Linked DNA regions of Pararoseomonas sp. SCSIO 73927. The protein of the gene in region 1 binds, or shares a complex with, the protein of each later gene. Links are inferred from orthologs where the notes say so. Each region holds a gene or a part of one and is shown on either strand. Other genes may lie near its edges. The genes, in order: tsaE and tsaD.

Region 1 (3,000 bases):
AGCCTCCTCCCGGTCAGGGCCCGGCCGGCTCCGGGGTGGTCCCCAAGGTGCTCTCGGTGGCGTTCATCGTCAGCAGCCCGGCCGCCAGCCGCGTCAGGTAGCGCGCGGCGCGCAGGCGGACCGCGGCCTGGCTGGCCGCGCCCTTCGGCGCGTCCTCCGGCAGGGTGCAGCCGGCGAGGGTGATGGCGCTGCCGACGATCCGGGCCTCCAGCGCGGCGGCCAGAGCCTCGGGCGCGGCCTCGCGGGGGAATTCCGTGTCCACGGCCTCGCCCGCGCGGTCGATCTCGGCCTCCACGCGCTCGTCATCGGCCAGGACGGCCATGATCTCGGCGGGCGGGTCGGGATCCTCGCCGGCCCCGATCGCCATCAGGCCAATGGCGCCGACGAGCATGTGCATGGGGCCGGAATCGTCGCCATCCCTGGCGAAGGCGCCGTAGGCGACGGCCAGCGCCGCCTCGCCGAGCACGACCCGGCTCTCCGGCTCCATCGCGTCGATGACCTGGGACTCCTCTCCTCCCGGCAGCCCGCCCTCCCCGAAGGCGCGGCTGACGGTGGCGAGGGCCTCGAAGAGTTTCAGCTCGGACGCGCTCGGCATCAGCCCCCTCCCCCAATCAGTTCCAGCCGTCGGTTCGGGACGTCAGTTCGGGCGGACGCGGTCGACGGCGCGGTCCACGGCGCGGCCAGTGCGCTCCACGGGGCCGCTCGGCGGGTCGATGGTGTCGCGGGCGCGCTCGCCGAAGGTGCGGTCGTTGCCGGTGCAGGCGGCGAGGGTGCCGAGGAGCAGCATCGGCATCAGGGCGGCGCGGAGAAGGCGCATCGGTTCTCTATCCTTGTCCCGGGCGTCCCCCTCGGGCCGCCCTTCCCGGGCCTAACCGGCCGGGCTGCCCTTCGGTTTCCACGGGCCTGTCCGGGAGGCCCGCCCGGTCGGGGCCGGGAGGCGCTTGCCCCGGCCGGGGGCGGGAGGGCAGATTGGGGGCGCCGATGACCGCCCCGATCACCCTTTCCCTGCCGGACGAGGCGGCCACCGTCGCGCTCGCGGCCCGGGCCGCGCGCCTGGCCCGGCCGGGGGACGCGATCCTGCTGGAGGGGCCGCTGGGGGCGGGGAAATCCGCCTTCGCCCGCGCCTTCCTGCGCGCGGCGGCGGGGGACCCGGCGCTGGAGGTGCCTTCGCCGACCTTCACCCTGGTGCAGTCCTACGAGCTCTCCGGCATGGCGGCCCACCACATGGACCTCTACCGCCTGGAAGGGCCCGACGCCCTGCCGGAGCTGGGCTGGGAGGAGATGCGGGAGGGGATCGTGCTGGTGGAGTGGCCGGAGCGCCTCGGGGCCTGGGCCCCGCGCGGCGCGCTGCGGCTGGCCCTGGCGCAGGCCGTAGAGGCGGACGCCCGCACCGCCATCCTCTCGGGCTGGGATCCTGCCCGCCTCTCCGCCCTCGCTGAAGTGCCGGTTGCGAATGACGCCTGACGCTTTCCTCGCTGCCCACGGCTATGCCGGGGCCCGCCGCGCGCCCCTGCCGGGGGATGCCGGGCATCGCCGCTACCTTCGCCTGGCGGGCGGGCCGCGCCCGGCGCTGCTGATGGACGGGTCGGGCGCCGCCGCCGTCGGGCTGGCCTCGGCCGAGGCGGACCTGCGGGCCTTCATGGGGATCGCGGCGCATATCCGGAGCCTTGGCCTCTCGGCGCCGGAGGTGATCGCGGCCGATCCGCCCTCCGGCCTGCTGCTGCTGGAGGACCTGGGGGAGCCGACCCACGCGGCGTTGCTGGATGCAGGGGCGGAGCCGATGCCGCTCTATCTCGCCGCCGCGGAGGCGCTGGCCGCGCTGCACGCCGCCCCGCCGCCGCCCGGCCTGCCGGCCTGGGAGGGGGAGGCCATGGCGCGGGCCGCCGCCGCCACCTTCCTGGACTGGTGGTGGCCCGCAGCGATGGGCGCGGAGCCGACGGCGGCACAGCGCGAGGGCTTCCGCGCGGCCATCCGCGCGATGCTGGCGCCCTTCGAGGGCGCGGGGGGCTTCGTCCACCGCGACTTTTTTCCCGCCAACCTGCTGCCGGTGGACCGTGCGGGACCGGCCGGGGTGGGGATCATCGATTTCCAGGACGCCGGGCACGGCCACCCGGCCTACGACCTAGTGAGCCTGCTGCAGGACGCCCGGCGCGACGTGGCGGAGGATGTGCGGGAGGCCGCCACCGCCCGCTACATGGCGGCCCGCCCTGGGCTGGATCGCGCCGCATTCGGGGCCGCCACCGCCGCCATGGCCGCGCAGCGCCACCTGCGCGTGGCCGCGCTGTGGGTGCGGCTGGACCGGCGGGACGGGAAGCCGCAATACCTGGTCCACGGCCCGCGCTGCTGGCGGCTGCTGGGGGAGGCGTTGCGCCACCCCGCCACGGCGCCGCTGGCCGCCTTCCTCGACGAGCACGTGCCGCCCGCGCGGCGCGGCAATCCCACCACCGCCACCACGGAACACGCCGCATGATCCGCCTCACCCACGGCATGGTCCTCGCGGCCGGGCTCGGCACGCGGATGCGGCCGCTGACCGAGGCCGTGCCGAAGCCCTTGCTCGCGCTGCGCGGACGCTCCTTGCTGGACCACGCGCTGGACCGGCTGGACGAGAACGGGGTGCACGACGTCGTGGTGAACGCCCACCACCTGGCCCCCCAGGTCGTGGCGGCCTGCGAGGCGCGGAAATCCCCCCGCTGCACCGTGCTGGTGGAGGAGGTGCTGCTGGAGACGGGCGGCGGAGTGCGCAACGCGCTGCCGCATCTGGGGCAGGAACCCTTCGCCGTGGTGAACGGCGACGCCTACTGGCTGGACGGCCCCACCCCTGCGCTGGCGCGGCTGGCGGCGGCCTTCGACCCGGAGCGGATGGACGCGCTGCTGCTGATGGTGCGCGCGGCGGCGGTGGACGGGGATGTGGGGCTGGGCGACTTCCTGCTGGACCCGATGGGCCATCTCCGCTGGCCGGAGGAGCGGGAGGTGGCCCCCTACCTCTATGCCGGGGTGCAA
Region 2 (3,214 bases), 2.6 Mb from region 1 along the record:
GCGCCAGCACCGGCCGCCATCCCAGCGCAGCGACCCTGGCCGCGGTCGCGGCGGCGCCGGGCTCCGGCCGGGTGATGAGGCAGGCCAGGGTTTCGGGCACCCGGGCGGCATTGCTGCCCGGCTCGGCCAAGCGGATCAGCCGAAGATGTCGGCCGGGCTGTCGGCGCGCAGGCTGTCGCCGAGCTCGGCCCCGATCGCCTCCGCATCCGCCACCGCGCCGTGCAGGCCCCGCTTCAGCAGGAAGGAGCCGTCGGGCCGCGCCACCAGCCCCGTCAGGTGCAGGCGCCCGTCCGGCAGCAGCCGAGCATGGCCGCCGATCGGCGTGCGGCAGGAGCCGTCGAGCGAGGCGAGCAGCGCCCGCTCCGCGCGGGAGACGGCGCGCGCCTCCCGGTCCTCGATCCCGCCGAGCAGCTCGTGCAACTCCGTGTCCTCCTCCCGCACCGTCACGCCGATGATGCCCTGGCCGGCGGCCGGCACCATCGCCTCGGGGTCCAGGATCACCATGCCCGGCGGAGAGAGGTCCATGCGGCGCAGCCCGGCCAGCGCCAGCAGGGTGGCGTCCGCCTCCCCCTCCGCCAGCTTGCGAAGCCGCGTCTGCACGTTGCCGCGGATCATCCCAACGGCCAGGTCCGGGCGGGAGTGCAGGATCTGCGCCTGCCGCCGCAGGCTGGCCGTCCCCAGCCGGGCGCCGGCGGGGATGCTGCCGATCGGGTCCGCCGGGTCCAGGGCCGCCATGCCCGGGCCGGGAATCAGCACGTCCCGGCTGTCCTCCCGCTTCAGGGTGCAGGCCAGCACCACCTCCGGGGGCATCTCCGTTTCCAGGTCCTTCAGGCTGTGGACCGCGAAGTCGATCCGCCGGTCCAGCAGCGCCTCGTGGATCTCCTTGGCGAAGAGGCCCTTGCCGCCCACATCCGCCAGGCGCCGGTCCTGGATGGCGTCGCCCGAGGTCTGGATGACGTGCTCCTCGAAGGCGCCGGCGTTGCGCAGCACCGGGCAGAAGCGCAGCACCATGTCCAGGAAGCAGCGCGTCTGCCACACCGCCAACGGCGAGCCGCGCGTGCCGACGCGCAGCGGCAGGCTCCGCATCTGCGGATGCGGACGCACTCGCGAGGTACCCGTCGGGGCCTGGGCAGGGTGGGCAGACGACATGGCGGCGTCTTAGAACCGCGCCGCGAAACGTGGAAGGCATGTGACGGAATGGACCTCAACGGTCCCGTCCCCGGACCCATCCTGGGAATAGAGAGCAGCTGCGACGAGACGGCCGCCGCCGTGCTGGCGCCGGACGGCACCATCCTGGCCGAGACGGTGTTCAGCCAGACCGAGGACCACGCCCGCTACGGCGGCGTGGTGCCGGAGCTGGCCGCGCGCGCCCACCTGGCCCGCCTGCCGGACCTGGTGGCGGAGGTGCTGGGCCGCGCCGCCGTGGCGCCGGGCGACCTGGGCGGGGTGGCGGCCACTTCCGGGCCGGGACTGATCGGCGGGCTGATCGTCGGCGCCGGCTACGGCAAGGGCCTCGCCATGGCCCACCGCCTGCCCTTCGTGGCGGTGAACCACCTGGAGGCCCATGCCCTGACGCCGCGCCTCCCCGGCCTGCTGCCGGAGGGGGCGCGCTTCCCCTACCTCCTGCTCCTTCTCTCCGGAGGCCACTGCCAGTGCGTGGCGGTGGAGGGGCTGGGCCGCTACCGCCGGCTGGGCACCACCCTGGACGACGCGGTGGGCGAGGCCTTCGACAAGGCCGCGAAGCTGCTCGGCCTGCCCTGGCCCGGCGGCCCGCACCTGGAGCGGCTGGCCGGCGAGGGCGATCCCACCCGCATCCCCCTGCCCCGCCCCCTGATGGGCCGGGCGGGCTGCGACTTCTCCTTCTCCGGCCTGAAGACCGCCGTGGCCCAGGCCGTGGCCAAGGGGGGCGACAGGGCGGACATCGCCGCCGCGTTCCAGGCCTCCGTCGCCGCGGTGGTGGCGGACCGCGCCCGCCACGCCCTCGCCATGGCGCCCGGCTCGACGGCCCTCGTCGTCTCCGGCGGCGTCGCGGCCAATACCGGCCTCCGCACCGCCCTGGCGCGGGTGGCGGAGACGGCCGGGCTGCCCCTGGTCGCCCCGCCCATCCGCCTCTGCACCGACAACGCCGTCATGGTCGCCTGGGCGGGGATCGAGCGGCTGCGCGCGGGCCTGACCGACCCCTGGGACCACGCCCCCCGCCCGCGCTGGCCGCTGGACGAGCTGACCGCCTGAGATGAACGAACACCGATGAACCCCCGCGCATGAACTACAGGCACGCCTTCCACGCCGCGAACTTCGCGGACTGCATGAAGCACGCCCTGCTCCACGCCCTGGTGGCGGCGCTGGCCCGCAAGCCCGCGCCCTTCCGCGTGCTGGACACCCATGCCGGCATCGGCCTCTACGACCTGCAATCCGAGGAGGCCCGCCGCACCGGGGAGTGGCGCGATGGGATCGGGCTGCTGGAAGGCGTGGCGGAAGGTCCCCTGCTGCCCTGGCTGGAGGTGGTGCGATCCTTCCCGCGCGGCACCTATCCCGGCAGCCCGGCCCTGATCCGGGCCATGATGCGGGAGGATGACCATCTCGCCCTCTGCGAGCTGCACCCGGAGGACGCCGAGACCCTTCGCGCCGCCTACCGGGGCGACCCGCAGGTCTCCGTCCACCGCCGGGACGCCTACGAGGCCCTGGCCGCCCTCACCCCCTTCCCCGAGCGCCGGGGCCTCGTGCTGATGGACCCGCCCTTTGAGCGGGAGGGCGAGTACGAGCGGCTGGTGGCGGGGATGGGGAGCGTCGCGCGCCGCTTCCGCCCGGCGGTGCAGGCCGCCTGGTACCCGGTGAAGCACCGCGCCCCTGTTCGCGCCTTCCACGATGCGCTGCGGGAATCCGGCCTGCGGGACGTGCTGGCCCTGGAGCTGTGGCTGCGGGAGCCGACGGACCCCACCCGGCTGAACGGCAGCGGCCTCGTCGTCCTCAACCCGCCCTTCGGCTTCGCGGACACCGCCCGCGCCATCCTCGCCGCCCTGGGCGCGGCTTTCAGGACCAGCGAGCCCGGGCAGGGCTGGACCGTGACGGAGATCGTGCCGGAATGAGCGGGGATGCGCAGCCGGCCGGGAAGCTCGCCGTGATCGGCGCCGGCGCCTGGGGCACGGCGCTGGCGATCCAGGCGTGCCGGGCGGGCGGGGAGGTCTCCCTCTGGGCGCGGGACCCGGCGCGGGCC

Evidence for each region.
Region 2: the proteins of tsaE (region 1) and tsaD are in contact, whole or in part, in a crystal structure (PDB 6N9A), measured with the Thermotoga maritima proteins. The link is inferred for Pararoseomonas sp. SCSIO 73927 from one-to-one orthologs. Residues at the interface, in WP_004082108.1 of Thermotoga maritima: Leu37, Gly38, Lys46, Lys57, Val59, Lys60, Ser61, Thr63, Phe64, Thr65, Leu66, Met67, Val69, Pro71, Tyr82, Arg83, Leu84, Asp86, Asp88, Phe89, Asp93, Ile128, Asp130, Glu131, Arg134; in WP_004082750.1 of Thermotoga maritima: Cys10, Asp11, Arg49, His50, Leu82, Gly84, Gly135, Gly136, Glu154, Thr155, Leu156, Asp157, Asp158, Ser159, Glu162, Asp165, Lys166, Arg169, Leu170, Tyr175, Lys213, Thr214, Leu217, Tyr218, Gln221, Arg222, Asn324.

What each region holds. Positions count from the first base shown.
Region 1 is NZ_CP146232.1:754,303-757,302, reverse strand. The notes cover bases 28-2,722. They hold tsaE (tRNA (adenosine(37)-N6)-threonylcarbamoyltransferase complex ATPase subunit type 1 TsaE), read left to right. Parts: upstream 28-981; coding sequence 982-1,464; downstream 1,465-2,722. Other genes in these bases: VQH23_RS03565 (nucleotidyltransferase family protein), read left to right, coding at 2,467-2,722; VQH23_RS03570 (phosphotransferase), read left to right, coding at 1,454-2,470; VQH23_RS03580 (hypothetical protein), read right to left, coding at 638-817; VQH23_RS03585 (hypothetical protein), read right to left, coding at 28-595. Outside these bases: more of VQH23_RS03585, read right to left, coding at 14-27; more of VQH23_RS03565, read left to right, coding at 2,723-3,000. UniProt on the Escherichia coli protein: Required for the formation of a threonylcarbamoyl group on adenosine at position 37 (t(6)A37) in tRNAs that read codons beginning with adenine.
Region 2 is NZ_CP146232.1:3,340,393-3,343,606, reverse strand. What follows is about bases 306-3,214. They hold tsaD (tRNA (adenosine(37)-N6)-threonylcarbamoyltransferase complex transferase subunit TsaD), read left to right. Parts: upstream 306-1,197; coding sequence 1,198-2,232; downstream 2,233-3,214. Other genes in these bases: VQH23_RS15550 (NAD(P)H-dependent glycerol-3-phosphate dehydrogenase), read left to right, coding at 3,083-3,214; VQH23_RS15555 (23S rRNA (adenine(2030)-N(6))-methyltransferase RlmJ), read left to right, coding at 2,262-3,086; hemC (hydroxymethylbilane synthase), read right to left, coding at 306-1,149. In the rest of the region: VQH23_RS15570 (uroporphyrinogen-III synthase), read right to left, coding at 1-100; more of hemC, read right to left, coding at 136-305.